Regions from separate parts of the Pseudoflavonifractor sp. MCC625 genome, predicted to be linked through region 3. Evidence: a T-box and tRNA genes for the amino acid it is inferred to sense, from the RefSeq annotation. Region 3 holds a T-box; the other regions hold tRNA genes.
What was found. The T-box of region 3 lies ahead of GPK94_RS15475 (glycine--tRNA ligase). A T-box ahead of a tRNA ligase gene usually reads a tRNA of that ligase, here a tRNA-Gly.
Positions count from the first base shown of each region.

Region 1 (5,957 bases), on a different contig from region 3:
CCGAAAAGCGTGTAAACTAGAGCTATCATTTGAGTAAGGAGGGGACGGGATATGAAAATCGCCCGTTTTGTGCTGAAAATTGTGGCTCTCTCTCTGACGGTCGCGGCCAGTGTCTGCTGCATCATTGCATATTGGGATAAGATCGCCGCCTTTTTTGCTGGAATCGGTGAGAAGCTGGAGGCAAAGAAGCCCTGCTGCTGCCACTCTGAGTTTGATGATTACGCCGACTGGGATGACTGAGATCATGCAGTCTGAGGCCGCCCGCAGGGGCGGCCTTTTTCCATAAAATGCGAACAGGAGATCGATCATGCACAACGAGCTGACGAAAAAGGACATACAGATGATGCGGGAAGAGCTGGATTATCGCCGCATCGAACTCCGCCCCAAGCTGTTGGAGGCGGTGAAGGAGGCCCGGGCCTTCGGCGACCTGAGTGAGAATTTTGAATATAAGGCGGCCAAACAGGAGAAAAACCGGAACGAGAGCCGCATCCGCTTTCTGGAGAATATGATCCGCACAGCGGTGGTCATCACAGATCGGGCGGGGGAGGACGCCGTGGGTCTCTACGACAAGGTAACCGTCTATGTGGAGGAGGATGATGAGACGGAATCCTACCAGATCGTTACCACCATGCGGCAGGATGCGCTTCACGGACTGATCAGCAAGGAGTCCCCGGTGGGCCGGGCCATCCTGGGCAAAAAGGTAGGGGAGCGGGTCCACATCCAGGTCAGTGACGACTATGGCTATGACGTCGTCATCCGCTCCATTGAAAAGGCGGGGGACGACGGCTCCATCCCGCTCAACGGGTTTTAAACAAGAGGGGCGTGTGCCGCAGAAGGGATTCTGCGGCACACGCCCTGTTTGATCTCGGGGACAGCTTATTTTTGCAGGGCCTTGCGGATGAGGTCCTGCCCCTCGGGGGAGCGAAGGGTATCCAATACGATCTTCCGCAGCAGCTCCTGCACCGGCTTGCTGGCCAGCACGGCATCCAGCATGGCGCCCTGGGGCTCCTCCTGCTTGGGACGCTTGGGCTTGGGGGGCGGGGTGGGGGTGAAGCCGGGCTCGTCATCGTTCAGGCTGACGCCGGACATCCAGTCCTCCTGGCGGGTGCGGTCACCGCTCTCCCCCCGGAGATAGAAGAGGGAGACGCCGAAATGGGCAGCCAGCTTCTCCTGCTGTTCTTTGGAGGGAGTCTGACGGCCGGTCTCAAACTTTTCAATGGAGCCCTTGGGGAAGCCCAGGGCGGCCGCCAGCGCGGGGCGGCTCAGATTGGCCTCGGTGCGGAGGGACTCGATGCGCTGTGCCATGGTTACCATCGTAAAAAACCTCCTTGATGGATGGGAGATAAAGAAAAATCCCTCTCCAGATGGAGAGGGATTTTGGAGCAGGTGACGAGGCTCGAACTCGCTACCTCCACCTTGGCAAGGTGGCGCTCTACCAGATGAGCTACACCTGCAAGCGACAAATGATATTATAGCCGCAGGGAGGGAAAAAGTCAAGCCTTTTTTTGCGTTTTTATGCCGATCAGAGACAGGGGGGAATTTCGTTCCGGTCCCAGGTATATCCCAGTGCCTCCAATGCGGCATCCGAGAGAAGCAGTACCTCCTCACCGGAGGCGTCCACATGGGCATACTGACCGGGAGAGAGCGTCAATACATTCCAGAAGTGTGGGGCGCCGTCCTTCACACCCTGTACCACCCGGCTCTCCAGTCCGGTCCGGTCGCACAGCAGCTGGAAGGCCAGGGCCATCCCCTCACTGTCAGCCTGGTGCTCCACAAGAGCGTCATAGGCAGTGGAGGCGGTGCCCGCCGGGGCATCCGTCACTTGCTGGCGAAGCAGAGCGTGGACGGCGCGGCCGCCCTGTGCGCCCGAGAGCTCTCCCAGCGTGTCAGCCAGCAGATCAGCCTGCCGGAGGAGGCTTTGGCTCTTCTGGCGCAGTTCCTCCACCGGGGCGGGATAGGTGAGGAGGATCTCCACAATGCGCTCTTGCCCACTCTCCTGCGGATAGAGGGTCACGGTATACTCGGGCATTCCAAAGGCCACCGCCGGGGCGTCATAGTAGGCCTGCTGGATCAGATGGGAGATATGGGCCTCATCCTCTGTAAAGTAGGCCACCTGGAGGACCACCTCGGGGGAGAAAAGAGAGAGCTGCTCCAAAAGGACCTGGCGGATGGCGCTGCTGCCCGTCACGTTTTTGATGCTCTGGATCTGCTCCAGTGTGCGGCGGTAAGTAATGTGGATGGTGGATTCATAGTACTTGACCACCCGCGTGCAGTCGTGCTCGATGTAGTCCACCGCATAGGCGCCCAGGGGCGCGTCCTTGGCCACCTCCAGGCAGGCGTTGTTGAGATCGGTCTCAACATCGCGGGGGTAGTTGGTCAGACGGATGACCCCGGTCTCCATGCCCTGATTGACAAAATAGAGCACGTCGTTGACCAGATCCTGATAGGTCTCGGCCTGGAGGACGTTGGAGTCGTCCGCGGTGACCGGATGTTCCGCATGGGGGGAGACCACCAGATAGCTGCGCTCCAACATGGAGGAACAGCCGCTCAGAGGGACCAGGCCCGCCAGAAGCAGGATAGAGAGGACAAGACGGTTTTTCACAGCGGGACTCCTTTCTCCCGGCCGGGGAAATGGATCAATAGCCCAGAGATTCGCCCACCAAAATCACTTCGGCGTAGGAAATGGCATTGGGCTTGCGCCAGAGCACGGTGAGGGCCTTACAGATACGCTGGGGGCTGTTGCAGTCATAGCAGCGGTCGCCCTTCGCGGCGCAGGGAGTCTGGACGCCCAGCCGCTGGGCATTCTTGGGGGAGGCGATATTCCGGGCCCGCCACAGGGCCTGTTCAAAGCTGCTCTCCACTTTATTGATGCCCACGATGAGATAGAGCTCTTTGTGGCCGTAGATGGTGGAGGCCACCCGGTTGCCGGTACCGTCGATGTTGATGAGTTCTCCGGTCTCGGCTACGCCGTTGACCGAGGAGAGATAGACCTCCGCTCCGGCGGCCTGCTCATGGGTGCTCCCCGTCCAGTGGGAGTAGAAGGTATTATGGGTGGGCAGACGGTCCACCAGGCCCATGTCCTTGATGGTCATGGAGCCGCCCATGCCGATGGTGCGGCCGTCCAGCTTGGCGTCCAGATAGTCGGCCGCCTCCTTGGCAGTGTCGAAATAGACGGCGTGGAAGCCGTTCTTCTCCAGGTTTTCACAGAGTTTCTTGATGTCAGCCATAGGTGAGCTCCTCCTTTGTCAGTCGATACGGATGTTACAGGGAATCGTGCTTGTACTCCCGGAAACCGTCTCCCAGCACCTCGTGGGCGTTGCAGACGATGAGGAAGGCGGACGGGTCGATCTCCTTGACCATGCGCCGGAGGGGAACGATCTGCTTTTGCTTGAAGGCGCACAGCAGAACTTTTTTGGGCTCCCCCGACCAGCCGCCCTCCGCATGGAGGAAGGTCACCCCTCGGTCCATCTCCCGGAAGATGGCCTTGGAGATCTCGTCGGGCTTGCTGGAGATGATATAGGCCACCTTGGCGCTGTCCAGACCGTAGAGCACCATATCCATCACAGCAGTGGAGATATAGAGGGAGACCACGCCGTACAGGGCGCTGGACAAGTTGCGGAAGGCCAGGGCCACCGCGGCGATGACCACCAGGTCCACCCCCATGAGGAGCTTACCCATGGGGAGCCAGGAGATCCGGAGCTTGAGCAGGCGGGCAAAGAGATCGGTACCCCCCGTTGTGGCACCCTGGAGCAGAATGATTGCCAGAGAGAGGCCGATCAGAATGCCGCCGAAGATGGTAGCCAGCATGGGGTCCATGGGGGAGAAGGGGACGGCCGCATTGAGCAGGTCCACAAAGATGGAAGAGATAAACATGGCGTAGAGAGAGGAGAGCAGCAGATGCCCGCCCAGCAGACGCCAGCCGAAAAAGAAGAGAGGGACGTTGAGCAGGATCACCAGTACGCCGATGGGCGCCCAGGGGAGGGCGGCGTTGATGATCTGGGCAAGGCCGGTGATGCCGCCGAAACCGATCTCGTTGGGGGCGTAGCACCAGTCAAAGCCCAGAGCATAGGCCGCCGAGGCCACAGTGATCCAGAGATAGGAGAAAAAAAGCTGACGGGCTTTCTGCTTCATGGGAATTACCTCGTTTCCGTGTCAGACATATCAGAGGATGGAGAGCTGTTCCTCCCCCCGGTCCTCCTCCTTGAGAAGGGCGCCGGCGGCAGGAAGGGCCCGGGGACGGTAGCGGCTCACCTGAACCACGGTGGTCTCCTCCAGCGGGAGGACCTTTTCTACCTTATATTTGGGCTTGAGGGTCATGACCGCCACACCCTGGGTGGAGCGGGTGGACTTGGGGGCCAGAACCGAGGTGTGGAAGATCAGGCAGCGGCCCTCACTGGAAAAGACGGCCAGCTCCCGGTCCTCGGAAAGCAGCAGCGCGGCGGCCAGGGGAGATTTGTCGGAGTAGGCTCCGGTCAGGCGCTTGCGGCGGGTCTGGGTCTTGTAGGAGGCGAGCTCTACCCGTGCCACCTTGCCGTTCTGGAAGAAGAAGAGCAGGTGTCCGGCGTAGTCGCTGGTGATGCAGGCCCACACCACGCTCTCCCCGGCGTCCATGCCCAGGCGGGTGGGCAGATACTCGCCCAGGACGCTGGCCTTGGTGTCTGCAAAGTCGGAGAGACGGGTCTTGTAGCACTGCTGCCGGTCGGTAAAGACCAACAGCTCGTCCCGATTGTTCCCCTCCCACTGGAGGAAGGGACCGTCTCCCTCCTTGTACTTCTGCTCCCCGCTCATGCGCAGGGACTGAGGGGTGATCTTCTTGAAGTATCCCTCCAGAGAGAGGAAGGCATGCACCGGATAGTCGGGGATCTCCTCCTCCGGGTCGGGGCGGGTCTCATTGGAGTAGTCGTAGAGGATCTCAGTGCGGCGGGGAAGGGCGTATTTCTTCTTCACCGCCTGGAGCTCCCCGATGATAACCTTTTTGATACGAGCGGGATTATCCACCAGATCCTTCAGGTCGGCGATCTCTTCGGCCAGAGAGCTGGTCTCCTGGGTGCGCTTGAGAATATACTCCTTGTTGATGTTGCGCAGCCGGATGTCGGCCACATACTCGGCCTGGACGGCGTCGATCCCGAAGCCGATCATCAGGTTGGGGATGACCTCGGAGTCCTCCTCGGTCTCCCGGATGATGCGGATGGCCCGGTCAATGTCCAGCAGGATCTTCTGGAGGCCCTCCAGCAGGTGGAGCTTTTCCTCCTTCTTTTTCATGACAAAGTAGGTCCGGCGGCGCACACCCTCCATCCGCCAGGCGGTCCACTCCTCCAGGATCTCGCCCACGCCCATGACCCGGGGCATTCCGCTGATGAGGATGTTAAAGTTGCAGGAATAGGCATCCTGCAGGGGGGTGGAGCGGAAGAGCCGGGCCATGAGCTTGTCCGGGTCAGCCCCGCGCTTGAGGTCGATGGTGAGCTTGAGGCCGTTCAGGTCGGTCTCGTCCCGCATGTCGGCGATCTCCTTGACCTTGCCCGACTTGATGAGCTCGGCCACCTTGTCCATGATGGCCTCCACCGTGGTGGAGTAGGGGATCTCAAAGATCTCGATGAGGTGCTCGGACTTGAGATAGCGCCACCGGGCCCGCACCTGGACCGAGCCGCGGCCGGTCTGGTAGATCTGGCGCAGGGTGTTCTCGTCATAGAGCAGCTCACCGCCGGTGGGGAAATCGGGAGCCTTGAGCAGGGGAAGCAGGTCGCAGCCAGGCTTTTTGAGCCAGGCGATGGTGGCGTCGCACACCTCCCCCAGGTTGAAGCCGCACAGGTTGGAGGCCATGCCCACGGCAATGCCCTGGTTGGCGCTCACCAGTACGTTGGGAAAGGTGGTGGGCAGCAGCGCGGGCTCCTGCATGGAGCCGTCGTAGTTGTCCACAAAGTCCACGGTGTCCTGGTCGATGTCCCGGAAGAGCTCGG
Region 1 is NZ_WQOJ01000011.1:25,152-31,108, reverse strand. Features, by position in the region: gene GPK94_RS04310 (hypothetical protein) at 52-240, shown strand; gene greA (transcription elongation factor GreA) at 308-811, shown strand; gene GPK94_RS04300 (helix-turn-helix transcriptional regulator) at 877-1,314, opposite strand; tRNA gene GPK94_RS04295 (tRNA-Gly) at 1,379-1,454, opposite strand; gene GPK94_RS04290 (hypothetical protein) at 1,523-2,602, opposite strand; gene GPK94_RS04285 (lactate utilization protein) at 2,637-3,227, opposite strand; gene GPK94_RS04280 (YitT family protein) at 3,262-4,131, opposite strand; gene GPK94_RS04275 (DNA topoisomerase (ATP-hydrolyzing) subunit A) at 4,162-5,957, opposite strand, start outside.
Region 1: it encodes a tRNA-Gly, which carries the amino acid that the T-box ahead of GPK94_RS15475 (glycine--tRNA ligase) is inferred to sense. The anticodon was not compared.

Region 2 (5,957 bases), on a different contig from region 3:
CGCTCGATGAGGGCGGCGGCAAAGTGCCCCTCGGGCCGCTTGAAGGTACTCCCCGCGCTGGGGTACTCCAGGGGCTGCTTCTCCCGGCGGCGGGCGGCCAGGTCCTCCATCTTGGCGCGGATGTCGCCCCGCTCCCCCCACTCCAGGCGGAAGACGCCGCCCAGGATCAGACGCGTGCCGTCGGAAAAGGCGCTGTGCCGGTAGGAGAAGCCCTGCTCCTCCCCCACCACGGCGCAGATGGTCCCCTCCGGCGTGAGGACCCGGGTCTCCTGGGCGACCTGACACATCTCGCCGCCGTAGGCCCCTGCGTTCATCATCAGGGCGCCTCCCACGGTGCCGGGGATACCGTGGGCAAACTCCAGCCCGGTGAGGCCGTGCTCCAGGGCAAAGTTGGCCAGCCGGGAGAGCAGCACCCCGCTTCCGGCCCGGATGACCTCCCCCTCCACCGAGAGATGGTCCATCCCGTCAAAGGTCTTGAGGATCAGGCCCTCATACCCGGTGTCCGACACCAGAAGGTTGGAGCCGTTGCCCATGAAAAAGGGCTCGATCCCATGGGCGCGGGCCGCCTGGACCACGCCCGCGGCCTCCTCCTCACTGCGGGGTAGCGCCATCAGCCGGGCGGGCCCCCCGATGCGAAACGAGGTGTGCCGCTCCATCGGCTCCCGCTCCCGCAGCTCCATGCCGGGAAACCTCTCTCTGAGTGCCTGAATCAATGCGGAATAAACGTCCATGGAAACCTCCAAACGATCGATCCTCTGACCGCCGCCGCCCGGGATTTCCCCGTTGGCCCGGCCAGTCTATAACTCTTATTATAACAGCTTTTTCCATAGATTAGAATAGGCCCGCCCCAAATCCCCCCATCACAGAGAAAGACCGCGGGAAGCCCCTGTCAGAAGGCTCCCCGCGGTGTTGGGTCCTGGAAGGAGGGCCGGCAGGCGGCAGGACCCGCTGCAAGCGGTCCGCCGGGCGGCCCTGAAAGCATCATACCGCGGCGCCAGGGCCGTTCGATATGGAAAAAAAGTCGGAGCAAGCACTTGCACGCTTGCCCCGACATGGAGCAGGTGACGGGAATCGAACCCGCGTGTTCAGCTTGGGAAGCTGACATTCTACCATTGAACTACACCTGCATCTTGGTTACTGACTCGGATATTATAGCACGCCCCATCCGGTTTGGCAAGTGATTTTTTTCCAGATGGTCCCGGCTTTTTGGCCCGCTCCCCTTTCCTGCGCAAAATCCATCGAATCGGGTCCCACAATAAAAAATATCCCCCCGGCCTTCCGGTATGTTCCTTCTCTGCCCGGAAATACTGAGGAACAGACCGTTTCTGCACAGGAGGGACCGCGCAATGATAGGAAAAGTGGAAATCTGCGGCGTCAATACGTCCAAGCTCAAGGTCCTCAAAAATGAGGAGACCATGGCGCTGCTGAAACAGGCCAAGGCCGGAGACGCGGAAGCCCGGGAGGCCCTGATCTCCGGCAATCTCCGGCTGGTCCTCTCGGTCATTCAGAAATTTTCCGGCCGCGGCGAAAACGTGGACGATCTCTTTCAGGTGGGGTGCATCGGCCTCATCAAGGCCATCGACAACTTCAATACCGACCTGGACGTGCGCTTCTCCACCTACGGCGTGCCCATGATCGTGGGGGAGATCCGCCGCTATCTCCGGGACAACAGCGCCGTGCGGGTCTCCCGCTCCATGCGGGACACCGCCTACAAGGTCTTGCAGGTCAAGGAGGCCTTCCTCTCCCAGCACCAGCGGGAGCCCTCCATCGAGGAGATCGCCAAGGCCCTGGACGTGCGCCGGGAGGAGATCATCTTCGCCCTGGACGCCATCGTGGACCCGGTCTCCCTCTACGAGCCGGTCTACTCCGACGGCGGGGACGCCATCTGCGTCATGGACCAGGTGCGGGACTCCAAAAACACCGACGAGAACTGGCTGGAGCACATCGCCCTCAAGGAGGCCATGGCCCAGCTCTCCGACCGGGAGCGGCACATCCTCAACCTGCGCTTTTTCGAGGGGCGGACCCAGATGGAGGTCTCCACCGAGGTGGGCATCTCCCAGGCCCAGGTCTCCCGCCTGGAGAAAAACGCCATCAAGCAGCTGCGCAAAAATATGTAAGCGCTTCTCCAAATCCGCGCATTTTGGATCGGAGGCTCAGGCCGCCGCATGCGCTCGCTGACACTAAGGGCGCTCCGGTATGATCACCGGAGCGCCCCCATTCTCTTTCTATTACATTCTTCTTCCCCGCACTAGCAGCATCATGGGGCGGCGCAGCTCGTCCGCCATGCCCGGCACGTCCATCAGGGCGGGATCGGGCCGGGGCTCCACCACCCGCTCCAGCGTAAAGCCGGTCTCCAGCAGCGTGTTGAGCCAGTCGGTCAGGGTGTGGTGGTATTTCACCACCTCACAGCCCAGGAAATGGGCGGTGCGCTTCCCCTCGGTAAAGTACCGGTCCACCGGCCAGTGGAGCGGCCGGCCGTTCCCATCGCAGTACCAGTCCTGGCTTCCCTCTGCGGTAAAGATCGGGTGCTCGCAGGAGAACACGAACACTCCGCCCGGTACCAGCAGGTCGTGGACCTTCTGAAAGACCGGCCGCAGGTCGTCCACGTAGTGCAGGGCCAGCGAGCTGAGGGCCACATCAAAGGAGCCCGCCTCCCCCTCCAGGTCCTCCATGGCCGCCCGGCGGTAGGTGATGCGGGGGTCCTGGGTCATTTCCCTGGCCCGCTCCAGCATTTTCTCCGAGAGGTCGGTCCCCAGCACCGACCGGGCCCCCTGCTCCGCGGCATAGCGGCAGTGCCACCCGAACCCGCAGCCCAGGTCCAGCACCCGCTTGTCCGTGAAATCGGGCATGAGCTTTTTCAGCTCGTGCCACTCGCCGGCCGCCCGCAGCCCCTCCACGGAGCGGGGAAAGCGGCTGTATGCTTCAAAAAATGTCTCGTTGTCGTAGTGGTTTTCTTTCATGGTTTCACCTTATTCTATGCGGTCCATCCGGTGCGCTTACCCCCGGTAGGGCCGGTATCCGTTCCCCCGGCCCCGTCCTTTCCCGTAGGCCCGGCGTTTTCTCCGGCCCCCGCTGGAGACCACCAGCAGCACCAGGATCACCAGGCCCAGCACCACGCCGTACACGGTCAGACCCACCTGGTTGGGGGAGCGGAGCAGGTCCACCGGGTTCCAGGAGGGGATCACCTGCTTGCGCCCCTCGGGGGCGGCATAGCGCTCGTCCACCGTCCCCATGGACCGGAGGTAGGAGGCCAGAGCGTACCACTCCTTCACCTCCGCGCCGCTGGCGTTGTGGATGATGCGCGCCTCCAGGTCCTCCACCGGCGCGCCGTTCTCGTCCCGGGGGGTGATGCCCAGGATGCCGAAGGACTGGCCGTTGACCGTCCCCAGCATCTGCCCGCAGTAGAGCCCCGTCACCACCCGGTAGAGCCGGTCATCCTCGATGGGTACCCGGGTCCCGTCCTCCAGCACCTGCCAGCAGTCGGTGACCTTGTTGAAGATCAGCCGGTGGGGGTTGAGGCTCCAGCCCATCCCCGCGCCGTAGAGCTGGGCCTCCGGCATCAGGGGCGTGACCGAGGCGTCCACCTCGAAGGCGTCCTTCAGCTCATGCCCGTACAGGTAGGCCGAGATGAGGGGATAGCCCGGCGTCCCGTCCGCCCCGATCCCCAGGGAGGACACCTGGAAGGCGTCCGCCGTGGTGATGGGCCCCGGGGTGAAGGAGCTGCGGATCACGCCCTCGGCCACCACGGCGAAGTCCACCGGTACATAGTCCGCCCCCTCGGCCTTCTTCACCGCATAGAGATAGGAGTCGGCAATCAGGTTGCCCAGAGGTTCCTCCTGCTGCGCCTCTCCAAAGGTCTGGATGGCGGGAAAGGACCAGGGATTTTGGGCCAGCACCTGGTCGTACCCCAGGCCGTAGTCCCGCAGATATCCCTCTTCCACCTTTCGCTGAAAGACCTCGGCCATGGCCACCATCTCCGGGTCCTCGGGCACGGTCTCGTCCACCGGGAGGAGGGTGTAGTCCACCAGCTCCAGCCCGCCGTTCTCGTTCCGCTCCACCGTCAGCCGGCCCAGGTTGGCCGTGTCCGCCCCGCAGGAGACGATGAGGGTGTCCCCCACCCGGATGGGCTCCTCCAGGGTGGTGTGGGTGTGGCCCGAGAGGATCACGTCGATCCCGTCCACCTTCCGGGCCAGCTCGTAGTCCTCCCCCTTGCCGTTGTCCGTGCCGCTGTGGGAGAGGCAGACGATGAAGTCGGCCTCCTCCCTGGCCTGGATCTCCTGCACCACCCGCTGGGCGGCCTGGGCCGCCGGCTCAAACTCCATGCCGGACATGGGCGCGTTGGAGTCGGCCTCCTCCCCCATCACGCCGAACACCGCGATGCGCAGGGGGTCCCCGTCGGCGGAGCGGCCCCGCTCGATGACGGTATAGTCGGTGACGCCGTAGTTCTCCCAGGCCGCCCAGCTCTCGGTGTCGCTCTCCGGGGGGCGGTAGTTGGCCTCCACGATGGCGGGGAGGGTCTCCCCGCTCTCCACCGCCGCGTTCAGCATGGCCGCAAGCCCTCCGGCGCGGTAGTCGAACTCGTGGTTTCCAAAGGTGGTGGCGTCATACCGCATTTCCCCCAGGGCCCGCAGCTCGGGGGCGTCGGTGGAGTAGATGGTCTGGAGCAGGGACCCCATGGAAAAGTCCCCCGCGTCCAGGGTCACCAGGGCCTGGCCCTCCCCGCTGGGAAAGGCCTCCCGCTCCTGCCGGAGCAGGGTGGCCAGGCGGGTGTATCCCCCATATGCTCCCCCCTCCGACTCGGTGGGGTACCAGTGGTCGTGGGTGTCGTGGGTAAACAGGATGCGCAGGGTATCGCGCTCCCCCTGGGCCTGGGCGGGGGCAGCGCTCCCTGCCAGCACCGCGCCCAGCAGCACCAGGACCGGAATGCACCGGACTCCTCTCATTTCCAGTATCCTCCCTTTTTTCTGTCTTTCCTGGTCTCATTATGCCATAACCTGCACAAAAAGGGAAGGGCCCCGGCCCGCACTCTTTGGGAAGTCTCTTTTCGCATTTTCCCGTTGACAAGCGCCTTGAATCCTGCTATACTAATCAGGCACAATAAAGCAGAACGGTCCCCGTCCTCACCTCCAGCACAGAGCGAAGAGGTTGATAGCGTTGCAGAACACGCCGGAATTCCGGCGGTGTTTTTCGTGCGATTGCGGGTACCGGGCTGGTAGCCGCTTTTTTGTTTTGCTTATTGAGAATGGGAGGTGCTGTCGTATCAGCAACAAGGGTCATCAAATCAACGAAGAAATCCGCGACAAGGAAGTCCGTCTGGTCTCTGCCACCGGCGAGCAGCTTGGTATCATGTCTGCCCGGGAGGCGCTGGAGAAGGCCATGGAGGCCGATCTGGACCTGGTGAAGATTTCCCCCACCGCCGTCCCCCCCGTCTGCAAGCTCATGGACTACGGTAAGTTCAAGTTCGAGCAGACCAAGCGGGAGAAGGAAGCCAAGAAGAATCAGCGCGTCGTGGAGATCAAGGAAGTCCGCATGTCTCCCAGCATTGACGTGAATGACTTCAACGTCAAGCTGCGCAACGCTCAGAAGTTCCTGGGCGAGGGCAACCGCGTCAAGGTCACCGTCCGCTTCCGCGGCCGTGAGATGGCGCATACGGACATCGGCAAGAATCTGCTGGTGAAATTCGCGGAGGAGTGCGGCGAGGTCGCCACGTTGGATAAGGAGCCCAAGCTGGACGGACGGCACATGTCCATCTTCCTCTCCCCCAAGACCGCGAAGGAGACCAAGAAGTAAGAGGGCTTCCTTCTTACCTGTATCCTGGATATTGTTAAAGTAAAGGAGATCACTACCATGCCTAAGCTGAAAACCCACAGCGGCGCGAAGAAGAGATTCAACCTCACCAAGACCGGCAAGGTCAAGCGCGCCCACGCCAACAAGCGTCACCTGCTCAACGGTCACGG
Region 2 is NZ_WQOJ01000005.1:211,538-217,494, forward strand. Features, by position in the region: gene murB (UDP-N-acetylmuramate dehydrogenase) at 1-731, opposite strand, end outside; tRNA gene GPK94_RS01540 (tRNA-Gly) at 1,054-1,127, opposite strand; gene sigG (RNA polymerase sporulation sigma factor SigG) at 1,347-2,117, shown strand; gene GPK94_RS01550 (class I SAM-dependent methyltransferase) at 2,229-2,960, opposite strand; gene GPK94_RS01555 (bifunctional UDP-sugar hydrolase/5'-nucleotidase) at 2,997-4,943, opposite strand; gene infC (translation initiation factor IF-3) at 5,230-5,790, shown strand; gene rpmI (50S ribosomal protein L35) at 5,848-5,957, shown strand, end outside.
Region 2: it encodes a tRNA-Gly, which carries the amino acid that the T-box ahead of GPK94_RS15475 (glycine--tRNA ligase) is inferred to sense. The anticodon was not compared.

Region 3 (5,957 bases):
GCCATTGTGGGCGACAGGTACAGCTACGCCATCGTCTATACCATTGCCCGGGAAGACGGGAAGCCTCTGGCCGAGGATTTGACCCCCAATGCCTTCGGCTATCTCCCCCTCCGGTTTGAAAGCGCCGATGTGGACGTGGGACAGCAGGGCGGGAGCCACGGCGCCTCCTATTTCTTTGACGCCGACCCGGAGGACAATGCGGTGCAGTATGTGGACCTGCGTACCGGGGATACCCCGCTCACGCCGGGAACGGCCCGGGCCTCCTTCCGGAACCTGTCGGTCTATACTGACAATGACTATACCAAGAGTACCCCGGTGGCCCAGGGGAAGTGGAAGATGCGCTTTGCCTTCCAGTTTGAGGATACCTCGGTAAGTCTCCCGGCTGGGCAGTCCTTCCTGCTCAATGGAATGGAGGCTACGCTGGACTCGGTGGTCCTCTCTCCGCTCTCCTTCCAGGTGAGCTACACCGTGCAGCAGGAGGTACAGTGGGACAACGCCGGAGGGAATGGCCAACAGAGCGCCCACGACCGGGAGGAGTCCCTGCGCTATCTGGAGTCCCTCCCCGTGGTACTGACCAAGCGGGACGGCACCACCATAGACCTCACCTCCAGCGGCGGGAGCATCTCCCCCCAGGGAGGTAAGACGGTGTGCCAGAAGAGCGATATTTTCTCCTCCGTCCTTTCGCTGGAGGAGATCGAGAGTATCACGGTGGCCGATCTGACCTTCCCCCTCGCGCAGGGAGAATGACCCCAAAAAAATCTCCCCCGGACAGACCGTTTTCCGTCTGCCCGGGGGACGTTCTTTATTCCCGGATGACAATGCCCAGCCGCCGGGCCAGCTCTCCGGCCTGCCAGCGGTCCACGATGACGCCCCGGAGCTCCTCCCCGGCATCCGAGAGGATCAGCCCCTCCAGGCGGCAGGTGGTGAAATCCACTCCTGCCAGCGGAGTGTGAAAGAAGCGCACCCCGGTGAGGTTGCATTCCGAGTATGCCACGCCCTTCCACACACACGAGGCCATGGAGGCCTGAGAGAGGTCACAACCGCTCCACAGTCCCCCCTTCACCCGCTGGGCGGTAAAGTTGGCATAGGAGAGCTTGCAGCCCCGGAAGGACACATGCTGGAGCCCGCATTGCTGGAAGGCGGTCCCCAGGGCCCGGCAGTCCTCCAGTGCCACCCGGCACCAGATCCCGTCGGCAAAGGTGCTGCCCGAGAGGTCGCAGTCCTGAAAGACCACGTCGGTCATCTCCCAATGGGAACAGTCGCACTCCAGAAACCGGCAGCCCTGAAAGCGCACCCCCTCCAGAGTCAGACCGGAGAGGTCGGCCCCGGTGAGGAGGGCGTGCTCCACCAGAAGACCGGAGAGGGGCTCCTGAGTTTCCGCGCTGTGGGCAGCCTGTATGGAGAAATCGGGGGCGGGAGAGAGGGTTTGCGGGAGGGATGGGGGCAAGAGTTTCATGGGACGACCTCCGAAGAAGGAATTGGTAAATTATTTGTGGCGTCTGCGCCGCCGCCAGACCAAAAAGACGATCAGGGCCAGCAGGAGGACCAGGGGTACCAGGAGGAGACGGAAGAAGGCCAGGGTATAGGTGGTGATCCCCAGGGAGGCGGTTACCCGGTCGGAGAGGGAGAGCTGGGGCGCGGAGTAGAGGGTAAAGGAGAGGTCCTCTTCGGGCAGGCCCTGGGTATGGGCGGTGTAGGAGCCATCTGGCTGCTCCTCCAGAGGAAGGGAGGAGTCGATTACATAGGGATAGTCGCTCTCCCCGGCATCCACCGTGAGATCCAGGGTACCGAAGTCCGCCCAGTGCCGGGCGGGCGAGAGAAGATAGGTAAAGGTGTGCTGCCAGTCGGCGGTGCCCTTCCGCACGCCGTCGCTCCGGGTGGTGTAGGTCACGGCCACCTCCACGGTGCTCTCTGGAGGAAAGTCTACCGTGTAGAGGAACTGAAGGGGCAGGGCGGAGGGATCGGAATTTTCGATCCATTCGGCCAGAAGGATGGGATTGTGTTCCCAGGATTCCCACAGCTCCTCCAGCTGGCGGTATTTGAGGGCCTGGATGGAATCCATATGCCCGGCAAAGCGGGTCCCATACCGTTCCTCCAGATAGGACTGAAAAACGGTGCGGAAGGGCAGCTCCTCCGTGGTCACGGTATAATTGCCCGAGACGGTATAGTCCGGCGCTCCATTCAGACCGTAGACCAGGACAGTGGCCTTCTCACTGGTACCCAGGGTCACGGAGCCGTCCTCCTCCCCGGAATAGGAGTGGATGCCGTCATAGGTCACCCACATACGCCCGCCGGAGGCAGGGAGAGTGAGGGTGTTGTCGCTCCCGTCCTGGGTGGGCGTGAGGATAAAGGTGCAAAGCGTACCGGTCTGGTCCGGGTCAAAGGTCTGAGGCTGATAGTCGGGGGATACGCCGTCCCAGATCAGCTGAAAGGGGAGGGCGCGTCCGTCAGCGGTGATGGACACGCTGGCGGGGTCAAAGTCCCACAGGGACTCCTCCAGGGAAAAGGCCATCTGGACTGCCCGGCCCTCCTCCGTGGGATTCTCCATCTGATAGCGGGCGGTGACCTGGGCCTCCAGTGAGTAGGAGTCCCCCTGGTCGATCTGAAAGGCGAGATCCTCATGGGTGACCGAAATGGGGCAGTTTTCCTCCACAGAGAGCACCTCTGAGCCGGGGGAGCCCTCCCAGCGGGTGGGAGCCGAGTTGGCCTGGGCCGGCAGGAGCAGAACCGGCACAAGCAGAGCGCAAGAGAGCAGTCGTTTCATAAGAGCCTCCTTTCCTGAGATGGATCCTTACAGGTGCATCATATCATGGATTGGAGGAGAGAACCAGAACAAAAGGGTAACAAAAGCGCACCCGCCGGGCAGGCGACCGAATTTCAAAAGCAAAATAAGCCCCCCGCAGAGATCTGCGGGGGGCCGCTCAAAGCTTTTTAAAACGCCATCTTCTCAGCCAGATAGGCCTTCAGCTCGGAGATGGGCATACGCACCTGCTCCATGGTGTCGCGGTCGCGGACGGTGACGCAGTGGTCGGCCTCCTCGGTTTCGGTGCCCACGGTCTGGAAGTCCACGGTGACACAGAAGGGAGTGCCGATCTCGTCCTGACGGCGGTAGCGCTTGCCGATAGAGCCGGCCTCGTCGTAGTCCACCATAAAGTCCTTGGCCAGCATATCGCGGATCTCCATGGCCTTGTCGCCCAGCTTCTTGGACAGGGGGAGCACCGCGCACTTGAAGGGGGCCAGAGCGGGATGGAGACGCAGGACGGTGCGCACATCGTTCTTTGCGGCGTCCACCACTTCCTCGTCGTAGGCGTCGATGAGGAAGGCCAGAGTCACGCGGTCGGCGCCCAGGGAGGGCTCGATGACGTAGGGGATATAGTGCTCGTTCTTCTCCTGGTCGAAGTAGGTCATATCCTTGCCGGAGGTGTTCTGATGCTGGGTCAGGTCGAAGTTGGTGCGGCTGGCCACGCCCCACAGCTCGCCCCAGCCGAAGGGGAAGACGAACTCGAAGTCGGTGGTGGCGTTGGAGTAGTGGGAGAGCTCCTCCGGGTCATGGTCGCGCAGGCGCAGGTTCTCGTCCTTCATGCCCAGATCCAGCAGCCACTGGTGGCAGAACTGCTTCCAGTAGTTGAACCACTCCAGCTCGGTGCCGGGCTGGCAGAAGAACTCCAGCTCCATCTGCTCGAACTCACGGGTGCGGAAGGTGAAGTTGCCAGGGGTGATCTCGTTGCGGAAGGACTTGCCCACCTGGCACACGCCGAAGGGCAGCTTCTTACGGGTGGTGCGCTGGACGTTCTGGAAGTTGACAAAGATGCCCTGGGCGGTCTCGGGACGGAGATAGACGGTGTTCTTGGCATCCTCGGTGACGCCCTGGAAGGTCTTGAACATCAGGTTGAACTGGCGGATGTCGGTCCAGTTGTGCTTGCCGCAGGAGGGGCAGGGGATCTGGTGCTCATCCACGAAGGCCTTCATCTCGGCCTGGGAGAGGGCGTCCACCGGCTTGGGCAGGGTAAAGTCGTGCTCGGCGCACCAGTCCTCGATGACCTTGTCGGCGCGGAAGCGCTCCTTGCACTCCTTACAGTCCATCAGAGGATCGGAGAAGCCGCCCACATGGCCGGAGGCCACCCACACCTGGGGATTCATCAGGATGGCGGCGTCCAGGCCCACGTTGTAGTGGTTTTCCTGGACAAACTTCTTCCACCAGGCCTTCTTCACGTTGTTCTTGAGCTCCACGCCCAGAGGGCCGTAGTCCCAGGTGTTGGCCAGGCCGCCGTAGATCTCACTGCCGGCAAAGACAAAGCCGCGGCCCTTACACAGGGCGACGATTTTTTCCATGGTCTTTTCGGTGTTCTTCATACAGATCAAACTCCTTCGCTTGTTGTTTCTGGGGAAAGAAAGGGGGACCCCGACGGCACGGTTTGAGGGGAAGCGGCGGATGAAAAAACGCCCTGAGCCGATTTCGGCTCAGGGCGAACAAAGTCCGTGTTTCCACCTGAATTCGAAGCGGCAAACCGCTCCGCACTCAAACCCAATAACGGCGGGGGACCGGCGGCGCCTACTTGGGAACTCTCCCGTTGGGGCCGCGGCTCGCGGGCGCCTTCCGCACAGCCCTTCGGAAGCCTCGCACCAGACGGCTTCTCTCTTGGGCCGGGACCATGCGTACTCTTCCCGGTCAATGCCTTGCTCGATGTTGGGGACATTCTACCACCTTTTTTTCAGGCCGTCAAGCCGGAAAACGGGGCTGTTTTTGGAGAAATGGGGATTAACTGAGCAAGAGCTCGGCATCCTCCAGGGTGAGATGGGGCTGGAGAGCTAGGGTGATGGCATATCCCAGTACCTTGGAGAGATCGGCCATCTGGGCGTCGATGTCCTTGGGGGTGACGATGAGCCCATCCCCGGCGCCCATAAGGGCCTCCGGATCCAGATTGGCGCCCCCGGCCTCGGAGAGCACGTCGGCGGCCAGGGTGGCGGCATCTACCACGGTGGGCACGCCCACCGCCAGCACAGGCACCCCCAGCGTGGAGCGGTCCAGGGCGTGCCGGTGATTGCCTACCCCGGAGCCGGGGGAGATACCGGTGTCGGAGAGCTGGACGGTCCGGCACACTCGCTTTAGGCTCCGGGAGGCCAGCGCGTCCACCGCGATGATGCAGGAGGGGCGGATGCGCTCGGCCACTGCCCGGGCCAGCTCGCCGCTCTCCACGCCAGTGGTGCCCAGCACGCCGGCCGCCAGGGCGGCCACCGGGCGGAAAGCGGCAAAGTGCTCCGGCGCACCCGAGACCAGATGGCGGGTGACCAGGGTGTGCTCCACTGTTTTGGGGCCGATGGCGTCGGGGGTGATGGCCCGGTTGCCCAGTCCCACCACCAGCACCGGCGCCTGAGCGGGCAGGGAGCCCAGCAGGGCGGTCAGTTCCGCCGCGATGGCCCGCACCGCCCGGGGGAGGGCCTCCGGTTCCCGCCGCTCCAGGCCGGAGAGCTCCAGAGTCACATATTGCCCCTCGGGCTTGCCCAGGGCCCGGGCCCCTTGATGGTCCAGGATCTCCACCCGGGTGACCGGGTAGCCCTCCCGGGTGTCGTCCCGGGCCCGCACGCCCGGAAGCGCAGTCTCCCGGGCGGCGCTCTCTTTCCAGAGGTCGTGGGCCTCCACGGCTAGGTCGGTCCGTCGCTGTAACATATGCCTTCCCCCTATATCTGGTGTTTTATCCCTATTCCGTTCCCAATAAAACCGGAAAGGGGACTACGGCCTAAAATTTTCCGAAAAAAATTCAATTTACTAGTTGCATTTTTCCCAATTGCCTGCTAAAATATAAATCTGCACGGGTGAACTGTGCGAATCGTCATCGGAGGAGGTGTTTGGTTTGCCGAATATCAAGTCTGCCAAGAAGCGTGTCCTGGTGAACAAGACCAAGGCCATGCAGAACAAGACCGCTAAGTCCGCGCTGAAGACCGACATCAAGAAGTTT
Region 3 is NZ_WQOJ01000048.1:228,783-234,739, forward strand. Features, by position in the region: gene GPK94_RS15460 (DUF4179 domain-containing protein) at 1-747, shown strand, start outside; gene GPK94_RS15465 (pentapeptide repeat-containing protein) at 803-1,456, opposite strand; gene GPK94_RS15470 (hypothetical protein) at 1,487-2,764, opposite strand; gene GPK94_RS15475 (glycine--tRNA ligase) at 2,932-4,353, opposite strand; T-box leader at 4,460-4,682, opposite strand; gene gpr (GPR endopeptidase) at 4,760-5,668, opposite strand; gene rpsT (30S ribosomal protein S20) at 5,853-5,957, shown strand, end outside.